DNA from 3 places in the Cobetia sp. BMC6 genome. Region 3 is predicted to be linked to each of the others. Evidence: predicted binding sites of a transcription regulator. Region 3 holds the regulator's gene; each other region holds the start of a gene.
The links. Region 3 encodes sigma-54, which starts transcription at its own class of promoters, with help from an activator protein. Its sites were predicted from a motif close to TGGCACNNNNNTTGCTNT; they were not measured.
Positions count from the first base shown of each region.

Region 1: MKZ40_RS10190 (amino acid ABC transporter substrate-binding protein) is a predicted target of sigma-54. The motif match lies at 4,738-4,755, and genes of this name have one in related genera.
Region 2: MKZ40_RS02285 (HAD-IIB family hydrolase) is a predicted target of sigma-54. The motif match lies at 2,779-2,796, and genes of this name have one in related genera.

Region 1 covers NZ_JAKUMF010000004.1:145,502-152,610, forward strand. Annotated here, with positions in the region: gene MKZ40_RS10170 (hypothetical protein) at 1-93, shown strand, start outside; gene MKZ40_RS10175 (amino acid ABC transporter ATP-binding protein) at 238-966, opposite strand; gene MKZ40_RS10180 (amino acid ABC transporter permease) at 1,045-2,169, opposite strand; gene MKZ40_RS10185 (amino acid ABC transporter permease) at 2,180-3,370, opposite strand; gene MKZ40_RS10190 (amino acid ABC transporter substrate-binding protein) at 3,627-4,652, opposite strand; gene speE (polyamine aminopropyltransferase) at 5,083-5,946, opposite strand; gene MKZ40_RS10200 (VanZ family protein) at 6,226-6,612, opposite strand; gene hemE (uroporphyrinogen decarboxylase) at 6,767-7,109, opposite strand, start outside.
Region 2 covers NZ_JAKUMF010000001.1:527,002-534,110, forward strand. Annotated here, with positions in the region: gene MKZ40_RS02270 (TRAP transporter substrate-binding protein) at 1-459, shown strand, start outside; gene MKZ40_RS02275 (TRAP transporter small permease) at 638-1,282, shown strand; gene MKZ40_RS02280 (TRAP transporter large permease subunit) at 1,282-2,583, shown strand; gene MKZ40_RS02285 (HAD-IIB family hydrolase) at 2,880-3,776, shown strand; gene MKZ40_RS02290 (glycosyl transferase) at 3,818-5,029, shown strand; gene MKZ40_RS02295 (sugar phosphorylase) at 5,118-7,016, opposite strand.
Region 3 covers NZ_JAKUMF010000002.1:109,129-116,237, forward strand. Annotated here, with positions in the region: gene MKZ40_RS04675 (HPr family phosphocarrier protein) at 274-543, opposite strand; gene rapZ (RNase adapter RapZ) at 530-1,453, opposite strand; gene MKZ40_RS04685 (PTS sugar transporter subunit IIA) at 1,591-2,061, opposite strand; gene raiA (ribosome-associated translation inhibitor RaiA) at 2,071-2,379, opposite strand; gene MKZ40_RS04695 (RNA polymerase factor sigma-54) at 3,031-4,479, opposite strand; gene lptB (LPS export ABC transporter ATP-binding protein) at 4,713-5,453, opposite strand; gene lptA (lipopolysaccharide transport periplasmic protein LptA) at 5,457-6,035, opposite strand; gene lptC (LPS export ABC transporter periplasmic protein LptC) at 6,144-6,827, opposite strand; gene MKZ40_RS04715 (HAD hydrolase family protein) at 6,827-7,109, opposite strand, start outside.

The DNA.
Region 1 (7,109 bases), on a different contig from region 3:
GCGGCCAAGCCGCAGGAGCCAAGTCTGGGTAGCGATGAAGAGCTGCCAGACACCCGCAGCAGCAAAGTACGCCGCACCGAGCCCAGCCTCTAGGCAAGCCTCTTTATTCAGAGGAACGAATTGATAGTGATCACCCACTAACTACTTTGCGACTCACACACGAAAACGCCCCGCGTGATGGAAATCACGCGGGGCGTTGTCTTTTGACGGCTTACAGCATCCGATCAGTCCGTGGCCTCAATGCCCCAGAATCTGGCTGAGGAACAGCTGAGTCCGCTCGGACTGCGGGTTGTTGAAGAACGGCTCCGGCGCGTTCTCTTCGATGATCTGGCCCTGATCCATGAAGATGACGCGATCGGCGACGGTCTTGGCGAAGCCCATCTCGTGGGTCACGCACAGCATGGTCATGCCCTCATTGGCCAGTTCGACCATGACATCCAGCACTTCCTTGATCATCTCCGGGTCCAGCGCCGACGTCGGCTCATCGAACAGCATCACCTCCGGGCTCAGGCACAGCGAGCGCGCGATCGCCACACGCTGCTGCTGGCCGCCGGACAGCTGACCGGGGAACTTGTGGGCCTGATCGGCGATGCGCACGCGCTCCAGGTACTTCATGGCTTCCGCTTCCGCCTCGCGGCGCGGCCGCTTCTGCACCCAGATAGGCGCCAGACAGCAGTTCTCGAGCACCGTCAGATGCGGGAACAGGTTGAAGTGCTGGAATACCATGCCGACGTTGCGACGGATCGCCTCGATCTGCTTGATGTCCTGGGTCAGCGGCATGCCGTTGACCACGATATCGCCTTCCTGATGCTCCTCGAGATGATTGATGCAGCGGATCATCGTCGACTTGCCGGACCCCGAAGGGCCACAGATGACGATACGTTCGCCCTTGCGCACGCTCAGGTTGATGTCGCGCAGCACGTGGAAGTCGCCGTACCACTTGTTGAGGCCCTTGAGCTCGATCATCGGGCGCTCATCGGCGCCGGTGTTGCCCTGCGAGGCGGATGTTGTCGTTGTCATGATGAAGATTCCTTGGCGCCGTGATCAGCGCTTCTTGTGACCGGTATGCAGCAGGCGCTCGAGATACTGGCTGTAGCGCGACATGCTGAAGCAGAAGACCCAGAAGACCAGCGCCACGAAGGCATAGCCCTCGATGGAGTAGCCCAGCCATTTGGGGTCGGCGAGACCGGCCTGCACGATGGCGAGCAGATCGAAGAGCCCGATGATCAGTACCAGCGAGGTGTCCTTGAACAGGGCGATGAAGGTATTCACGATGCCGGGAATCATCAGCTTGAGCGCCTGGGGCAGCACGATCAGCCCCATGTTGCGCCAGTAGCCCAGTCCCAGCGCCATGCCAGCCTCGGTCTGCCCCTTCGGGATCGCCTGCAGGCCACCACGCACCACTTCCGCCATGTAGGCACTCTGGAACAGGGTGATGCCGATCAGCGCACGCACCAGCTTGTCGAGATTGACCTCACCGGGCACGAACAGCGGCAGCATCACCGAGGCCATGAACAGCACCGTGATGAGCGGCACACCGCGCCAGAACTCGATGAACACCACACAGATGCTCTTCACGATCGGCATTTCGGAGCGACGCCCCAGCGCCAGCAGGATCCCCAGTGGCAGTGCCGCTACGATACCCACCACCGCCAGCACCAGCGTCAGCATCAGACCGCCCCACTCGTGGGTGCCGACGATCTCGAGGCCGAAGCTGCCGCCATGCAGCAGGAAGTAGGCAATGAAGGGGAACACCGCCAGGCTGACGATGGCGACCCAGCCCTTGGCCGGCAGCTTCGGAATCGCCAGCCAGGCGATCAGAGCCGCAAAGACGGCGAAGACGATATCGACCCGCCAGGTTTCCTCACTCGGGTAGAAGCCGTAGATGAACTGATCGAGACGCGCACTGATGAACACCCAGCAGGCGCCCTCCCCCGTGCAGTCCTCTCGTGAGGTACCGCTCCAGCTGGCATCGATCAGCGCCCATTGCAGGCTGGGCACCACCAGCAGGTAGACCAGATACAGCGCGAACAGCGTGAACAATGTATTGATCGGTCCGGCGAACAGATTGGCTCGCAGCCAGGCCACCGCGCCGATGCTGTCGCTCGGCGCCGGACGGGAATCGATCATCTTCTCGGTGACCCGTGACAGGGTCTTTTCAATCGACATGGGCAGACCCTCAGCGCTCGACCAACGCCATGCGGGCGTTGAACCAGTTCATGAACATGGAGACCAGCAGACTGATGGTCAGATAGACCAGCATCGTCATGGCGATCACCTCGATGGCCTGACCGGTCTGGTTGAGCGTGGTACCCGCGAAGACCGAGACCAGATCGGGGTAGCCGATGGCCGTGGCCAGCGACGAGTTCTTGATCAGGTTCAGGTACTGGCTGGTCAGCGGCGGGATGATGACGCGCAGCGCCTGCGGCACCACCACCAGACGCAGTGTCATGCCACCGGACAGCGACAACGCCCGTGAGGCTTCGGTCTGGCCGTGCGGTACCGCTTCGATGCCGGAACGCACGATCTCGGCGATGAAGGCTGCGGTATAGACCGACAGCGCGACCCACAGGGCGAGGAACTCGGGAACGACCGTGATGCCGCCACGGAAGTTGAACCCCTTGAGTTCCGGCAGCTCCCAGCTCAGCGGCATGCCCATCGCGAAGTAGGCCAGCAGCGGCGCCACGATGATCAGACCGAGCGAGATCCAGCCCGCCGGCAGGCGCTGACCGGTACGTGCCTGCCGCTGTCGGTTCCAGTAGCTGAAGATGCCGCTGGCGACGATGGCCAGCACGAACACGGCGATCACCACCGAGAAACCGCTGGAGGTGATGGGGGCCGGCACGAACAGACCACGCACGTTGAGGAAGAATGCCTCGCCCAGCGACAGCGAGCCACGCGGACTCGGCAGGGTTCTCAAAACGGCGAAATACCAGAAGAAGATCTGCAGCAGCAGCGGGATGTTGCGGAAGACTTCGATATAGACCGCCGCCAGTCGCGAGATCAGCCAGTTGGGGGACAGACGCGCGACCCCCATGATGAAGCCGATCACGGTCGCGGCAATGACACCCAGTGCGGATATCAACAAGGTATTGAGCAGGCCGACGATGAAGGTATCGCCATAGGTGGATTGCTCGGAATAGTCGATCAGGCTCTGCAGGATGCCAAAGCCTGCGGTGTTGTCCAGAAAGGCAAAGCCGGTGGTGATGCCACGGCTTTCGAGGTTGGTCAGGGTATTGCTGACGATGATCGCCAACACACCGAACACGCCTGCCAGCATCAATAGCTGGAAGATCAGTGCCCGCTTGGCCGGGTCACGCCAGAATGGCGGCTTGACCGTGGCCGGCGGGCGAGAAGCAGGTTGTGTCATACAGGCAATCTCCGCCGGAAAGCTATGCGACTTCCGCCTGCCGTCCTATCGAACGGCAGGTCAGTTATCTCTCGGCACTCGATGAATGGGTCACGAGGAACAGGCTGGGCCTCACAGGCCAGGCCTCATCAACTGGGGGCCCACATGACGCTGGCCAGAGGAAGTGGAGCAAGACGCTCACTTCCCCTGGCCAGCGTCCTTGCTCAGCCTGTCATGAGGGGCAAGGCCCACCCGCAGTACAGGGCGAGCCCGCGCATCAGCGAACCGGCGGGGCGTACTGGACGCCGCCATCGGTCCACAGTGCGTTCAAGCCACGCTCGATACCCAGTGCGGAGCCGGTACCCACATTGCGCTCGAACATCTGGCCGTAGTTACCGACCTGCTTGATGACCTGGTAGGCCCAGTCAGCCGGCAGCCCCATGGCTTCGCCGTAGTTGCCATCGGCACCGACCAGACGCGCGACGTTCGGGTTGGTATCTGCCTTCTTCTCTTCGATGTTGTCGGAGGTCAGCCCCATCTCCTCGGCATTGATCTGCGCGAACAGGGTCCATTTGACGATGTTGAACCACTGGTCATCGCCCTGACGGACGACGGGGCCCAGCGGTTCCTTGGAGATGACTTCCGGCAGCACCATCGCGGACGCCGGATCGGAGAGCTTGATACGCAGCGCGTAGAGCTGGGACTGGTCGGAGGTCAGAACATCACAACGGCCAGCCTCAAAGCCCTTGACGGTCTGATCGGAGGTATCGAAGACGACCGGTTCGAAGGACATGTCGTTGAGGCGGAAGTAGTCCGCCAGGTTCAGCTCGGTGGTGGTACCGGACTGGATGCAGACTGCCGCGCCGTCCAGTTCCTTGGCACTGGAGACGCCCAGGTCCTTGCTGACCATGAAGCCCTGACCGTCGTAATAGTTCACGCCAGCGAAGTTGAGGCCCAGTGAGGTGTCACGGGTCGCCGTCCAGGTGGTGTTGCGGGACAGGACATCAATCTCGCCGGACTGCAGCGCGGTGAAACGCTCCTTGGCCGTCAGCGGTACATAGCGCACCTTGCTGGCATCGCCCAGCACGGCTGCCGCGACGCCGCGGCAGACGTCGACATCGAGGCCCTGCCAGTTACCGGCGTCATCCGGTGCCGAGAAGCCCGGCAAGCCGGTGCTGACGCCACACTGGACAAAGCCCTTTTCCTTGACGCTATCCAGGGTCGCGGCACTGGCGCCTGTCGCCATGGAGGCGGCCAGGACAGCGGCGCTAGCGATCAGCAGTGGCTTCTTGTTGTTATGCATCGTGATTCCCTCGCGAAAGTCTGGAGTCCGCTCGATCAGCCTCGAGTCAGAAGTGGTGCAATGCATTGCATGGCACCTATCGACAATAGCAAGCCGCGTTCCAATTTCCGCCTGTCGCGTGATCCGCTGCGTTCAACGCTGAAAAAAGCATTGAAGCCCAGTGATATAGGCCAAATCCTCGGGGTGGGGCGGCGGATCATTCCGCACGAATGGCGCTCAGTTAGGCTCATGGTGGGACCAGTTCGCCTCATATCGGTGCAAAATAAAAACGGCCGTTTCATTGCGAAACGGCCGTTGGCGGTGCAGCGATGTAGCGCGAGTGTCAGATTGCGACCAATGTCTCGGTCTGTCTGACTCAACGCTTGTTCATCCCATCAGTCACGTTTTCGTGCCTGATGGGGCTTGCTTGCCACCGCAAGGTGCATGCGGATCACTTCTCCAGCAGGCGCTGCATGAAGGGCGGTAGCACCAGGGCGGCGCGATGGGCTTCGACGGTATAGAAGTCACGCGCGAAGGTGGCGGCAGCGGCGTCTTCCTCGCGGAAGGACTTCACATCACAGCCCTTGCCCGCCAGGGTGCAGCTCCACCAGCCGGACGGATACACCGGCTGCGGGAACGGCAGGGTCGCGACGCTATCAAAGCCCGCTTCGCCCATGTCGTTGCGCAGGTCCTTGATGATGGAATCGGTGTGATAGAGCGGAGACTCGCTCTGCTGCACCATCAGGCCGCCCTGCTTGAGGATACGATGGCAACGCTTGAGGAAGTCGGTCTTGAACAGACCTTCCGCCGGGCCGACCGGATCGGTGGAATCGACGATCAGCACATCGATGCTCTCGTCCGGGCAGTTGTCGACCCACTTGACGCCATCCTCGAACAGCAGCTCGGCGCGCGGGTCGTCATTGGACTCGACCAGCGCCGGGAAGAATTGCTCGGAGGCACGCGTGACCGCCGGATCGATATCGATCTGGGTGACCTTCTCCACGCCCGGGTGCTTGAGCACCTCACGCAGGGTCCCGCAATCGCCACCGCCGATGATGACGACACGCTTGGGGTCTGCATGAGCGAACAGCGCCGGATGCGACATCATCTCGTGATAGAGGAAGTTGTCACGGTCAGTCAGCATCACGCAGCCGTCCAGCACCATCAGATTGCCGTAGGTCTCGGTGGCATAGACTTCGAGATGCTGATAAGGAGTCTGCTCGTCATGCAGCTTGTGGCTGACCTTGAGCGAGAAGGCGCTGCCGTGGCGATCGAAGATTTCGGTAAACCAGGAGCCATCGAGACGTTCGGTCATGGGGGACCCTCGCATTGGATATCACAGACGGGATATCAAGGTATGGATAGAGACGGCACGATGGCCATCGGAAATTGCGCCAACCAGCACTGCGCCAGCATCAAGCCGGCAGTTCACGGCCCGCATGACGATCACGTGTCGTGATGCGTTACATGCCGGGCAAGCGCCAACATGGCGCAGGCGCTGCACCATAGCCAAAGACGGGCGGAGTGGAAAGTGTTGATGCATGACAATTTCAGTCAGGCCGCGTATCGGTGACACGCGGCCCGGGGGAGAGGCTCAGCGAGAGGCCGGGCCGAGGCGGGCCAGATGGAGAATCAGCCTGACGCCCTGAAACACTCCCAGCCCGATGAGGATGCCGGCGAGGTCCGCCAGCGCATCCAGTACTTCAGCGCCGCGATAGGGGATCGCCAGCTGCAGACATTCGATGGCGACGCCCAGCAGCAGCAGGACCGGCAGGATGATCAAGCTGGTCAAGCCCGCCAGCCGCGTAGTCAGCGCCAGCAACGCGAAGGCAGAGAAATGCTGCAGCTTGTCCCAGGGGAAGGTCTGCTCCGGATGCGGCACGCCCGGGGAGAGCGTGCCGAACAGGATCAGCAACAGACACAGCAGCGCCACGAGGGCCCAACCGCGGCGCGGGATGAGACGCTGCTCGACCGGCGTCACGCTGACGCCCCCGCTTTGCGGCCATCGCGGTGCCCGGCCTGCCATGGCGCCGGGTGCACTGCCCGGCGCCCTTCTGCTGGCAGCCCTGCTGCTTGCCACCTTCTACAGGCAGCTACAGGGGTGACAGCAGAAAAGACCATTAAGGGCATCCCCATCAACCGCGGGCAACCGGTGTCGCATTGGCGGCGTCATCCTGATGGTAGGCCGGGCTCAGCTCGTGCAGCGCATCCATCAGGGCATTGACGTTACCCGGGTCGGTGAACTGGCTGATGCCGTGACCCAGATTGAAGATATGGCCCGGCCCCTGGCCGTAGCTGTCGAGGATACGCCCGACTTCGGCACGAATGGCGGCCGGCGTACCGAACAGCGCATTCGGGTCCAGGTTGCCCTGCAGGGCCACACGGTGGCCGACACGCTCACGCGCATTGGACATCTCGGTGGTCCAGTCGAGGCCGACGGCATCACAGCCGGTGGCGGCGATGTGCTCGAGCCATTGG
Region 2 (7,109 bases), on a different contig from region 3:
CCCGTCAACCTGCCGGGCTCCGAGGTCTACACCGGCCTGGAGAAGGGCGTGATCGACGCGGCGGATTACACCGTCTTCGCCACCAATGATGACCAGGGCCTGCACAGCTTCGCCAAGTACCCGTCCTATCCGGGCTTCCACTCGTTGCCGATGGTGGCGGTGTCGATGAACAAGGGCATCTGGGACGGCCTGCCGGCGGATCTCAAGGCGATCATGGAGACCGCCACCGACGCGATGGCCTACGACATGGTCTTCACCCTCAAGGCGCGTGACATCAAGGCGGTGAGCGCGGCGCGTGCCAATCCGGATATCGAGGTGATCGACATGGCGCCGGAGGAGCGCGCCAAGTTCCGTCGCATCGCTCAGCAGGAGTGGAAGGTGTGGGCCGAGAAGAATGAGCTGACCGGCAAGGTCTACGAGTCCGTGGTCAGCTTCCTGACCGACCGCAACCTGATGTGAGCCCGCTGGCGCGCGGGATGGGCGCCAGCTGCCGTGTGGCGCCAGTCAGCTAGCCACGCGGATAGCCACTCTGTCAGCCACGAGGTGGCAGAACGATAAAGACGCGGGAGATCAAGGTCGGCGTGCTCACTGGGCGCGCCGATTCTCCTTGAGGCAGCGAGTCAGCAAGGAATTCGATATGGCAGAACATGATGTGGCGTCGCCGGGGCTACCCGAGGCGTCGGATGACCACGACCCGAATCTGGGCACGCGCACGCCGCTGGACCGTCTGGTCGGCAAGGGCACGCGCGCCGCGGCGTGGTTGGTATTGTTGGCGATGGCGATCAGCGTGTTCGAGGTAGTGATGCGCTATGGCCTCGATTCGCCGACCTCCTGGGTGCATGAGACGGTGATCTTCCTGGTCGCGACCAGCTTCGCGCTGGGCGGCCCGGCGGCACTGGCCAACAATCGCCACATTCGCGTGCGCGTGCTCTACGACCTGGTCGGCACGCGCTTTCGCTACGTGCTGGACTGCTTCAATGACGTGATGACGTTCGTCTTCTGTCTGGCGATGAGCTATGCGGGCTGGGTGATGTTCTGGCGTGCCTCGCACAGTCCGCTGGGCGAGTGGCAGCTGGAGCGTTCCGGGACCTCATGGAATCCGCCGTTTCCGGCGCTGACCAAGGGCGTGATCCTGTTCGCGCTGGCGGTGATGACCCTGCAGGCGCTGTGGCATCTCTATCAGACCTTCTTCTCGCCCCGTCCGCCCGAGGGCGGCAGTGAGTCTCATGACGCCTCCGACGCCACTCCCGGCGCCGCAGCTGACCACAAGGAGCTGCGCTGATGGATATCGCAACGGCTACGATGCTGCTGGTCGGCGGCATCTTCGCGCTGCTGGTCACCGGCCTGCCGCTGGCCTTCGTCACCGGCCTGGTCGCGCTGGCCTACACCTTCGGCTGGTTCGGTCCGATGGCGCTGCCGCTGGTCACCAGTCGTGTCTATGGCTTCGTCACCGAGTATTCGCTGGTGGCGGTGCCGATGTTCGTGCTGATGGCCTCGCTGCTGGACCGCTCGGGGATCGCCAGGGACCTGTTCAATGCCATGCGCGTGATGGCAGGGCGCCTGCCCGGTGGCGTGGCGATCCAGACCATCGTGGTGGCGTTCTTCCTCGCCGCGATGTCCGGCATCATCGGCGGAGAGATCGTGCTGCTGGGGATTCTGGCGCTGCCGCAGATGCTCAGGCTCGGCTATGACAAGCACATCGCCATCGGCGTGGTGTGTGCCGGCGGCTCGCTGGGCACCATGATGCCACCCTCCATCGTGCTGATCATCTATGGCCTGATCGCCAACCAGTCGATCGCGGACCTGTTCACCGCGGCGATCACCCCGGCCATCGTGCTGATGGCAAGCTACATCATCTACGTGCTGATCCGCTGTCTGCGCAACCCTTCACTGGGGCCGGTAATGCCGGAGGAAGAGCGCCGCGCCAGCTTCCAGAGCAAGCGTGAGCTGCTCAAGGCCATCGGTGTGCCGGCGGTCATCGCGGGGCTGGTGCTGGGCTCCATCTACGGTGGCGTGGCCTCGGTGACCGAAGCCGCGGCGATGGGCAGCTTCGGCGTGCTGGTGGCGGTGATGCTGCGCGGTGAGTTCTCCATCACCCTGATGCAGCGCGCGCTGTCCCAGACCATGAACACCTGCGGCATGATCATCTGGATCGGTATCGGCGCGGCGGCGCTGGTCGGGGTCTACAACCTGATGGGCGGCAACCGCTTCGTGTCGAGCATGATCCTCGGCCTGGATATCCCGCCGCTGGCGATCATCATGGTGATGATGGCGATCCTGCTGCTGTTGGGGCTGTTCCTCGACTGGATCGGCATCGCAATGCTGACACTGCCGATCTTCGTGCCGATCATCGTGCAGCTCGGCTACGACCCGGTATGGTTCGGCGTGCTGTTCGCGGTCAACATGCAGGTGTCCTTCCTGTCGCCCCCCTTCGGGCCTGCCGCCTTCTATCTGAAAGGCGTGGCACCGGAAGGCATCAGTCTCAAGGATATCTTCGTCTCGCTGCTGCCATTCATCGCCATCCAGCTGTGCGTGCTGGCGATGTTGCTGCTGTGGCCGCAACTGTCGCTGTGGCTGGTCTAGGCTCAATAGACTTAGCCGTAGACTCGACGCCCTCGCAGATGCGAGGGCGTCGTCGTTGGTGACGTTGGATTTGCGCCGCCATGAGGCGTGACATCATGCAAGGCAGGCTTTGTGCTCTTTTATGGTGCAAATGAGCGGACACACAAACACAGCCACGATGAGAGTGGGCAGGCTGTCATGGCAGATGCACCATCTTGGCACATTCCCTGCAATGCTCTTGCAATGCCTGTCCGGTGCCACGAGATCCTGTCGAGGTGACCCCCGACACGCTGCAGCACTTCACGAGGAGAGTTCACATGTCAGAGACTCAAGCACCGCTGTTGTTGCTGACCGATCTGGATGGCTCGCTGCTGGATCACCACGATTACTCGCCGGGCCCGGCGCGCAGCTGGCTGACCCGCCTGCGCGCGCGCGGTGTCTGGGTCGTCCCCAATACCTCCAAGACGGCGGCGGAACTGGCGCCGCTGATGGACTCTCTGGGCCTGGCGGGCCAGCCATGGATCGCCGAGAACGGCGGCGTAGTGGCACTGCCTGCCGATTGGCTGAGCGCCTACCCGCTGGAAGCGGCCAGCGCCCCGGATGCACACGGCCTGTGTCGTATCGCGGTGGCGATGTCCCGCGACAGGATTCTCGCGGTACTGGATCAGCTGAGCGGGGAATTCGCCTTCGAGGGCTTCGCCTCGATGTCGGTGGCGAGAGTCAGCGAGCTGACGGGGCTGGGGGAGGAGGATGCGGCCCTGGCGGGACTGCGTGATGCCAGTGAGCCGCTGGTGTGGCGTGACGCGCCGGAGCGTCTCGAGGACTTTCGTGCGCGTCTGGCCAGCCATGGCCTCAAGCTGACACGTGGAGGGCGCTTCCACCATGTGACCGGGGACAGCGACAAGGGCGTGGCAGCGCGCTATCTGATTGCCCGCTACCGGCTCTGCGAGCGGGTGCGCCCCTGGACGCTGGGCTTCGGTGATGGCGCCAATGACCTGCCGCTGCTGGCCGCCGTCGACAACGCTGTGCTGATTCCCGGCGTCGGTGATACCTCACAGCGTGATCTGGAGCTTGCCGATCATCCGCAACTGGCGGATGAACGCCGCTGTTTTCGCGCCAATCTCCCCGGACCGCAGGGATGGGTCGAGGGATTGCGTCACTGGCTGGCCAATGGCCAGCCGGAAGAATGGACATCCAGAGGTCTGGGCGCCTGACGCCTGCCTGATGCGTGTCTTCGGCATGACAAGGAGCTGACATGAGCGATTTTTACCAGAATGGCATCATCACCAACTTCCATAACCTGACCGATCGTCCGGTGGAAGATCTCGAAGCGGACCTGATGCGCTTCTCCCGCAAGCGACCGATGAGCCTGATTCTGCCGTCGCTGTATTCCGAGCTGGAAGGTCCCGCCCTCAAGCATATCGTCGAGGAGCTGGCCCAGGTGCCCTACCTCAGCGAGATCGTGATCGGGCTGGACCGCGCCGACCGTGACCAGTTCGAGCATGCCAAGGAGTTCTTCTCACACCTGCCGCAGCATCACCGCATCCTCTGGAACGACGGGCCGCGCCTGCGGGCACTGGATGAGGAGCTGACCGAGCATGGCCTGGCGCCGATGGAGGCCGGCAAGGGGCGCAATGTCTGGTACTGCTCAGGCTACGTGCAGGCCTCGGGCATAGCCGAGGCAGTGGCACTGCATGACTGCGATATCGTCACCTATGACCGCGGCCTGCTGGCACGGCTGATCTACCCGGTGGCCCATCCGCAGTTCAACTACGAGTTCTGCAAGGGCTACTACTCGCGCATCGCCCAGGGCAAGCTCAATGGCCGCGTGGCACGCCTGATGGTCACGCCGTTGATCCGGGCGCTCAAGAAGGTCTATGGCCCGCTGCCGTACCTGGATTATCTCGACAGCTATCGTTATCCGCTGTCCGGCGAGTTCTCGATGCGCACCGATGTGCTGGCGGACATCCGCATTCCCAGTGACTGGGGGCTGGAGATCGGCGTGCTGTCCGAGGTCCACCGCAACTATTCCACCAAGCGCCTGTGTCAGGTGGACATCGCCGATGCCTATGATCACAAGCACCAGCCGCTGTCCGCGGAAGATGCGTTGGGCGGCTTGAATCGCATGAGTCTGGATATCGCCAAGGCGATGTATCGCAAGCTGGCCACGCTGGGCGTCGAGATGCACGGCGAGACCTTCCGCACCATCAAGGCGACCTACTACCGTATCGCGCTGGACCTGATCGAGACCTACTACAACGATGCCGTCATGAATGGTCTGACGGTGGACCGCCACAGCGAGGAAGCGGCGGTGGAGCTGTTCGCCTCCAACATCATGGATGCCGGCAGCGCCTTCCTCGACAATCCGCGCGACAAGCCCTTCATCCCCAGCTGGAACCGGGTGCAGTCAGCCGTACCGGACCTGCTCGAGCGCATGCACGAAGCGGTGGAGCTGGACAACCAGTAACGCTCGCGGCGGGAAACAGCGAGACCCACGACAACGGGGCTGCCAGTGGCAGCCCCGTTGTCGTGGGCAGAGGGAAGAAGCGCGGGCGTCAGACGACCTCGATGGCCGGCGGGCGCACGGTTTGCTCCATCAGCCAGGCCGCCTGATAGGGGCGGCGGGCCATGGTGGGATCGTAGGCCTTGTCGTGGCACAGATGGTCGGTCAGCGCGACGCCTTGCCAGCTTTCCGGCAGCGGCAGCACGCGCGGCTGATCGGTGACATTGAGAGCGAACAGCAAGCGACGCCCTTCATGGGTGACACGCTCGAAGACGAAGAAGTCCGGGCCGACATCGAAGACATTCTGGTCGGCATCCGGGTGGAAGCAGGGTTCGTTGCGGCGCAGTGCCATCCGGCGCTTGAGGGCGTGGAAGACCTCATGGGTTGCGGTGTTGGGGCTGGCCAACAGCGCTTCCAGTTCATCACGCTGCCACTTGCGGCGGTTGATGGCGCGCAGATGGCCATCGCGTTCGACGCCTTCCTGGTGATTGGGGGTCGCGGTCAGCGAGTGGATATACAGCCCCGGGATGCCCTGCAGGCTCAGCATCAGGGTCTGACTGGCGATGAAACGCTCTATCTGCCATGGGTCCTGGCCGCGCCGCGTGCCCTTGAGCGCATCGAAGTAGCTGATATTGAGCTCATAGGGGGTGTCGGCGCGGCCCGGGTTGGCGCGCATGCTGACGTAGCCACCGAAGTCATGCACCAGTCGCACCAGGGTGTCGCGCTCGTGGTCGGGCAGCAGGCCCTCAAGGGCGCGAACGCCGATGCCGTCGTGACTGGCGGTGAAGTTGAAGTAGCTGCAGCCGGAGGGCAACGACGGCAGGCTGGCGGCCCACTGGGTCAGGGCGCTGGCATCGCCGGAGGTCAGAGTGTGCAGCGTCAGTGGCGGCAACGTGAACTGATAGATCAGGTGCGCTTCATCGGCCTGGGCGCTGTCCTCGATGGCGGTGAGGTCGTGCTGTGACAGGCGATCGAGCCCGAAGTAGGACATGTTCTCGGCATGGGGCACGTTGGTCTCGGTGATCAACAGGCTCCCCGGCGCCAGATGGTCGACGATGGCGCGCAGCAGGCGTACCACGGCGTGTGTCTCCGGCAGGTGGATGCAGGGGGTACCCTGGCGCTTCCACAGGAAGGCCACCGCATCGAGGCGGATGATGCCCGCGCCCTGCTCGAGGTAATAAAGCAGGATGCCGATGAATTCGAGCAGCACATCGGGATTGGCGAAGTTCAGGTCGATCTGGTCATCCGAGAAGGTTGCCCAAAGATGGCGCAGGCCACGACGGGTATGCACCGGCGTGAGCAGGGCAGACGGGCGCGGGCGCACCACCTCGGAGACATCGGTGTCGGGGTCCATCTCGATGAAGTAGTCGCGACCGGGCTGCACGCCGGCCAGATAGTCGGCGAACCACAGTGACTCGCGCGAGCAGTGATTGATGACCAGGTCTGCCATCAGGTCGCGGTGCTTGCTCAGGCGCCGGATGTCCTGCCAATCGCCGAGGGCCGGATTGACCTCGCGATAGTGGATGACGCTGAAGCCGTCATCGCTGCTCCACGGAAAGAAAGGCAGCACGTGGACACCGGACAGGCTGTCGTCCAGTCGGCTGGCGAGGAAGTCGTGCAGGGTCGCCAGTGGCGCCTCGCCTTCCTGCTGCAGGCTGTCGCCGTAGGTGATCAGCCACTGATCGCGCTCGCTCCAGAGCGGCTCGCCTTCCGGCACGCGGGGGGTGAGGCGCGTGCGATGGAAGTCCAGTACCGTCTCCAGGCGTCTGAGGACTTCTTCATGACGCTGTGGATAGATCTCTGCGAGCAGACGTGTGGCGTGCGCCTGGAAATCAGCTTGCGAGAGACGTTTGGCGAGAGAGACTCTGGCGTGTGGCCTGGCGTTGCCCTCGCTCGGCGCGGGATCGGCTGCAGTGGAAGTCGAGTGATCGGAAGATGACGTATCGGACATGGGCAATCCTCGTGGCAGCAAAAGCGGTCTGGCTCTGCCGCGTGAGTCGCAATGGGCAGAGCGTGTCGCGGGTGATCTTCGTGAAGCGCGCCA
Region 3 (7,109 bases):
GCTGCCAAGGCAAGGATAGGTGCAGGGCCAAGGATAAGGGTAGGCGTGAGGGCAGGTGCAAGAACAGGCGCGAGACGCCCTGCGTAAACAGTGATGGAGCTGCCCAGGGGAGCTGCGCGAGGGGCTGACCGAAAAGGGAGCGGGCCGAAAGGAAGGCTGTGCGCAAAGGGCGAAAGGGGCAGGGAGGCAAGCGCCAGAAGAACGTGTCGCAATGCACATCCCTGATGTACAGCGCTAATGCATGGCGCAAATGTACAGCGCTGTCAGTGGCGGTTATTCGTCTTCCTCGAAACGCGCCTCGAACAGCGCCTCGATGGCCAGCATCGCCTCATCGGCCTGTTCGCCCTCGACATCGATCAACAGCGTGGTGCCGCAGGGTGCGGCAAGCATCAGCAATGCCATGACATTGGCTGCATTGGCGCGTCGCTCGCCATGGCTGACCATCACCGTTGCGCAATAGGGCGCACAGCAATTGACCAGCTTGGTGGCTGCGCGGGCGTGCAGCCCGCGGCGGTTGGTCAGCGTCAGCTCACGAGAGGGCATCGCGATGCTCCTGCTGATCACTTGTCTCACCTGGGTTGCTCAGCGCGGTATGAATGCCCAGCTCGCGGTGACGCAGGCGCACCTCAGGCAGGCGCTCGGCAAAGTAGCTCGCCAGCTGCTCGCACAGGTAGACGCTGCGATGCTGGCCGCCGGTACAGCCCACGGACACCGTCAGGTAGCTGCGGTTGCTGTCCTGATAGGCGGGCAGCCAGCGTTCCAGCCAGCCGGCGATATCGTCATGCATCGCCTGGACGGTGGGGTAGCGCTGCAGGAATTCGGCCACGCTGTCATCGCGACCGGTATCGCCGCGCAGATTGATGTCCCAGTACGGGTTGGGCAGGCAGCGGGCATCGAACACCATGTCGGCGTCGGTCGGCACGCCATGCTTGAAGCCGAAGGATTCAAAGGTCAGCGTCAGGTGGCGAGAGCTGTGCTGGGCGACCTGCTCGGTGATCCGCGAGCGCAGGTCGTGCACGCTCAGGTTGGTCGAGTCGATGACCAGATCGGCCTTCTGGCGAATCGGGGCGAGCGTCTTCTGCTCGATCTCGATGGCCTCGGCCAGGGTGTGGTCGTTGTCGCGCGTCAGAGGGTGACGACGCCGGGTCGCCGAGTAGCGTTCCAGCAGCACTCGCGAATCGGTGGTCAGGTAGACGACCTGCACGTCCATGCCACTCTGGCGGACGTTGTCGAGCAATTCGGGGAAGCGGGTCAAGGCTTCCGGCAGGTTGCGGGCATCGATGGAGACCGCGATACGTCGGCGTGCCGGGCTGTCCTGTTCGAGCTGATCGACCAGTGGCGCCAGCAGCATGCCGGGCAGATTGTCGATGGCATAGTAGCCAATGTCTTCCAGCGCCTGGAGAGCGATGGATTTCCCGGAGCCGGAGCGGCCGCTGATGATCACGATCTTCATGAAGTGCTCTCCAAGGGCGAGGTCAACGTCGAAAGAATGCAGGGGTGGGGCAGAAGGTTGCCCGCTATCAGTGCGCTGTACGTCGGCCGATGGGAGGCCAGCAAGACGAAAGCCCGGACGATGTCCGGGCCTGTGATTCAGCGCGCCGGTAATTCGGCGATGGCTTGGGTCAATGCCTCAAAGAGTGCACGCTGGCTGTCTGCCTGGCGCAGGGCCGAGCGATTGGTCGGGGAATTGAGCAATTCCGCGACCTGCCCGAGCAGCGTCAGATGGGTCTCGTCCGCTTCCTCAGGCACCAGCAGCACGAATAGCAGATCGATGGGTTCTCCGTCGATGGCATCGAAGTCGATGGGTTCACCGAGCTTCAGAAACGCAGCGATTGGTGTCTTGCAATGCGGGCTGCGTGCATGGGGCACGGCCACACCGTGGCCGATGCCGGTCGACCCCAGTCTCTCGCGCCCGATCAGGCGCGAGAAGACTTCCTGGCTATCCAGGCTGGGAATGTTCTGTGCGATGAAGGTGCTGAAGAATTCAAGCACCCGCTTCTTGCTCCCCCCGGGGACACCGTAAAGGGTGCGCTCGGGGGGAAGGATCTGATCAAGTGTCATGGCTGAAGGTCAACGGGTCCCGGTGCCCTGAGCACGAGCCTGGGACTTTTCCTTGTGTTTGACCAGCTGGCGATCCAGCTTGTCGGCGAGCGCGTCGATGGCAGCGTACATGTTGGGGTCTTCTGCCAGGGCGTGGAGGTCAGCGCCTGCTGCGTGCAAGGTGCAGGCAGCCTGCTGGCGCTCCTTCTCGATCGACAGTGTCACCTGAACATTGGTGATGTTGTCGTAATGCCGTTCGAGGCGAGCGAGCTTCTCGTTGACGTAATCGCGGAGAGGATCGGTAAGTTCCACATGATGCCCGGTGATATTCACTTGCATGGACACGCTCCTTTATCCAGCGGGTTGCCATTCAATTGTAACCCTTTTTGACTACGAGCAAACCCTGATCGGACGCTCTGCAACAGGCTTGACGACCACCGTCTGGCGATGTTTTCGCGCCCTTGCCAGCGGCGTCAGATGTCGTGAGCGTCTGTACCGACAATGCCCAAGCTTTGCGCAAAGATCAACGCTGCGCTGCATCGTGGCTCAGTGCTTGTCTTCAACTCAGTGAGGGGTAACGGAATGGACTTCAAGGTCACGCTTGAAGGGTGGTGCATGAAAGGCGCGCAAGAAGACGGGTTTTCGTCGCCAATCCCTGCATGTACGCCGCCTTTCAGGCGCTTGGGTTGCGTGGAGCAAGCAGCGTGCCGGAAGGATCACCGAGTGACATCCCGGTGCAATACGGCTAAAAGTGACTTTAAAAACATGCGATTGACGGTAAATGATGCAGCCGGAATGATGGATTTTTGCCATCATCCTGCGCGCCATGATGGGCCATTGACGAGCGGTTGACGGAATGACAGGGCGCGCGACAGGCGCGCCGGTGTCAGTAATGTCAGAGGCTGGTGAGAGAGAAAACCAGCGTTTGAGGTTGGCGGCAACGGCCATGATAGGAGGGAGACCAGGCGCATGGCAGCCGCAGATGACACATCAGGCCAGACGCTTGCGCTCGCTGGAGGATGGGATGCCCATCGCTTCGCGATACTTGGCCACGGTACGGCGTGCGACCTCGATGCCATCGCTGGCGAGCAGGTCGACCAGGCGTGAGTCGGAGAGAGGCTTGCGAGCCGGCTCTTCCGCAATCAGCTTGCGGATGCGGGCACGAATGGCGGTGCTTGAGTGGGCGTCGCCACTGCCGCTGCCACCGACCTGGCTCGAGAAGAAGAACTTGAGCTCGAAGACGCCGCGCGGGGTGTGGATGTATTTCTGGGTCGTGACCCGCGAGATGGTCGATTCGTGCATCTCGACCACTTCGGCGATGTTGGCCAGAATCAGTGGCTTCATGCCTTCCTCGCCTTGCTCGAGGAAGTCGATCTGGCGCGCCATGATCTCGCGGCCGACCTTGAGCAGGGTGTCATTGCGTGATGACAGGCTCTTCATCAGCCAGCGCGCTTCCTGCAGGTTGTCCTTGAGGAAGGTGTTGTCGGCGGACTTGTCGGCACGCTTGATCAGTGCGGCGTATTCCGGCTGGATGCGCAGCTTGGGCAGCGCTTCCGGGTTGAGCTCGACCTGCCAGCCGTGGCGGGTATGACGCACCAGTAGATCAGGGATCACGTAATCGCTGGCGGGCTCGCCCCAGGCGGATGCCGGACGCGGATCGAGCGCGCGCACCAGGCGGATGACGTGATCCAGCTCGTCATCGTCAAGGCTCAGTCGGCGCTTGAGCAGCTTGCGATCATCGTTGCCCAGTGCCTCGAGGAATTGACGTACCAGGCGACGCGCCTGCGCCAGCAGCGGCAGATCATCCGGCAGCAGCGCCAGTTGCAGCAGCAGGCACTCGCGCAGGTCGCGGGCGAAGACGCCGGTCGGGTCGAACTGCTGCAGACGCAGCAGTACCTGCTCGAGCTCGGAGGCCTTGAGGCCGGGCAGGCCCTGGCCGCGCAGACCATCGACCAGCTCATCGAGTGACAGGCTCAGGTAACCGGCACCGTCGACGGCATCGATCAGGCTCTCCGCCATCTGGCGTTCACGGCCATCGAGGTCGGTCATCGCCAGCTGCCAGCGCAGGTGGTCCTGCAGGCTCTCGACGCTGGTATTGCGATCGAAGTCCGGCCCTTCTTCGCTCCCGCTGCCACTGCCGGAGCTGGTCAGGCTACCGGCGTGGTCCTGGTAGAGGTCCGACCAGTCACTGTCGAGGGGGTATTCCTCGGGAATCTCGCTCGAGGAGTCGGCAGTGGAAATCTCGCTCGTATCCTGTGTCTCTATGACATCCAGCGACTCGTAGTCCTCGTCGAGCTCCAACATGGGGTTGGACTCGAGGGCTTGCTGAATCTCCTGACGCAGGTCGAGCGTCGACAGCTGCAGCAGCTGGATCGCTTGCTGAAGCTGCGGCGTCATGGTCAGCGAGGTGCCGAGGCGGAGTTGCAGGGTGGGTTTCATGGAGTCAGTCAATTCACGGCAAAGGAACGTGCTTACTACGCTATACCGTGACTCGGGCCACTGACAAGTGGTTGCAGTGAATATTCAAGCAACTTGCATGCCATGTTTACACCAAGGTGGTATGGACGTCATGCATGCGCCTGATGTCAGACATGAAAAAGCCGCTACGCGATAAAATCACGCAGCGGCTTATGAAGCTTTCGCCGTGGGAGGGCTCAGCGCATCCGCTGGCCCTAGAGCGTGAACTCGTGGCCCAGGTAGACGTCGCGTACCTGCTGGTTGGCCAGGATGGAGTCCGCGTCACCGTGAGCGATGATCTGACCATCGCCGACGATATAGGCGGTGTCACAGATATCGAGTGTCTCGCGCACGTTGTGGTCGGTGATCAGCACGCCGATGCCACGGTCACGCAGTTGACGCACGATGCTCTTGATCTCGCCCACCGAGATGGGGTCGACGCCGGCGAAGGGCTCATCGAGCAGTACGAAGTCCGGCTCGGTGGCCAGTGCACGGGCAATCTCGACCCGACGACGCTCCCCGCCGGACAGGCTCATGCCGGCACTGGCACGAATATGCGTGATGCTGAATTCCTCGAGCAACTCTTCAAGACGTGCCTTGCGGCCATTGCGATCCAGATCCTTGCGGGTTTCCAGAATCGCCATGATGTTGTCGGCCACCGACAGCTTGCGGAAGATCGACGCCTCCTGCGGCAGATAACCGATGCCGGCGCGTGCGCGTTGATGCATGGCGGCAGCGGAAAGGTCCTTGTCGTCGATGGAGACGTTGCCGGCATCGGCGCGCACCAGCCCGACGATCATGTAGAACGAGGTCGTCTTGCCGGCGCCGTTGGGGCCCAGCAGGCCGACGATGTCACCCTGGCGGATCTCAAGCGAGATGTCCTTGACCACCTTGCGGCCCTTGTAGGCCTTGGCCAGATGGCGAGCGCTCAGCGTACGCGGGGTAGCAGCAGTCATGACTCAGTTTTCCTTGCTGGCATTGGCGCCGCGCGGCGTCAAAGTCATGTGTACGCGACCGCCTTCGGTCTGCTGTGCCGTCTTGCTGTTGTTGGCGTTCACCTGGCGCTTGTCGAGGAAATACTCCACGTAGCCGCCTTCGAAGGTGTCATCGCCTTTCTCGAGACGCGCATTGCCGACCAGCTCCACGCGGCGCTCCAGCGCATGATAGCGGATGGTGTCGGCCCAGCCCTTGACCAGCTTCTCGTCGGGTGCGGGTTGCTGTTCCAGGTAGGCACGCTTGCCGGTGGCCTTGACCAGCGAGATCTCGCCGCTGCCGGCGCGGCTGATATCGACGCGGCTGGCATCGAGCTTCATGCTGCCCTGGCGCATCTCCACCTGGCCGGTGTAGGTGGCTGTGCCGGCCTTGTCATCGAGAGACAGGGCGTCCGCGGCGATGTTGATCGGCTGGCTGGCATCGCTGTCCAGCGCCATGGAGGCCGGGGCGAAGGTGGACATGCCCAGTGCCAGGCAGAGCGCCATGACACCGCTGTTGAGGGTCTGGCGACAGGCCGTCAAGGGCTTGCGAGTCGGGGAGGTCATGGTGGCTCCTTGGCATGACGGGGTCGCCGCCCGAGCAATGATGCCATCGAGCGGCAGGGAAGAAGGTGTTGCGGCGCGGGTCATGGCGCGACGGCCAGCCCGGCAGGTTCATTCACCGCTGGCAGGCGCTGCCTCGAAGGTGCTGTTGATGCGCCCGTCATCGGTAGTGGTGCTGTCGGTGCCCGAGTCGATGCGCTCGGCTTCCTTGCTGGCCTCGCTCTGGCCCGTGCCGGGTTGCAGGACGCTGCGCACGCGGCCCTGCAGCACGGCGGAATCCCGGGAGAGGTCGGCGCTGAAGCTGTCGCTTTCGACATGCTGGCCATTCTGGGTGATCACGACCGGCACGTCACTCCAGGCGCGATTCTGATCACGGCTGTAGTGCAGAACATCGGTATCGAGGGTCCAGCGGTCATCGGGCTGGCGCAGTCTGGCATTGCCCTCGAGAGTGAAGGTGTCGCCGCCGGCGCTCAACACGCCACTGTCCCCCGTGGCATACCAGCGGCGGTCTTCACTGTCGTTGGTGCGAATCTTCGGGGTCTGCGCCCGGGTCACGTCATCGCCTGGCGTATGCTCGATATGCGGCGAGCTCATGGACTGGATCGCCACGCCGCGCGCATCGAAGCGTGTCATGTCTGCCCCGTCGAGATAGTAATCCGGCTCACTGCTGTCGACCTCGACATTGACGGTCGATTCCAGGCTGTTGCGCTGCTCGATCAGCGCCAGCACGCCACCGACGAGCAGCAACAGCAGCATCAGCCAGAGACGCGGAGAAGGGCGGGGCAGACGTAACATCAGGGGCGCGACTCCTGCAGGTAGGTATCCAGCACCGAGGCCCAGTGGCCCTGTGCCTTGAGCAGCAGATCACAGAGCTCGCGTACGGCGCCATCGCCGCCCTGGCGTGAGGTGACCCAGTTGGCCTCGCTCATCACGTAGGCCATGGCGTTGGGCACGCTGACGCCGAGACCGACACGACGAATGGCCTCGCGGTCCGGCAGGTCATCGCCACAATAGGCGACCTCTTCCAGCTCGATCCCGTGCTCGCGGCACAGGTCGGTCAGCGCGACCAGCTTGTCT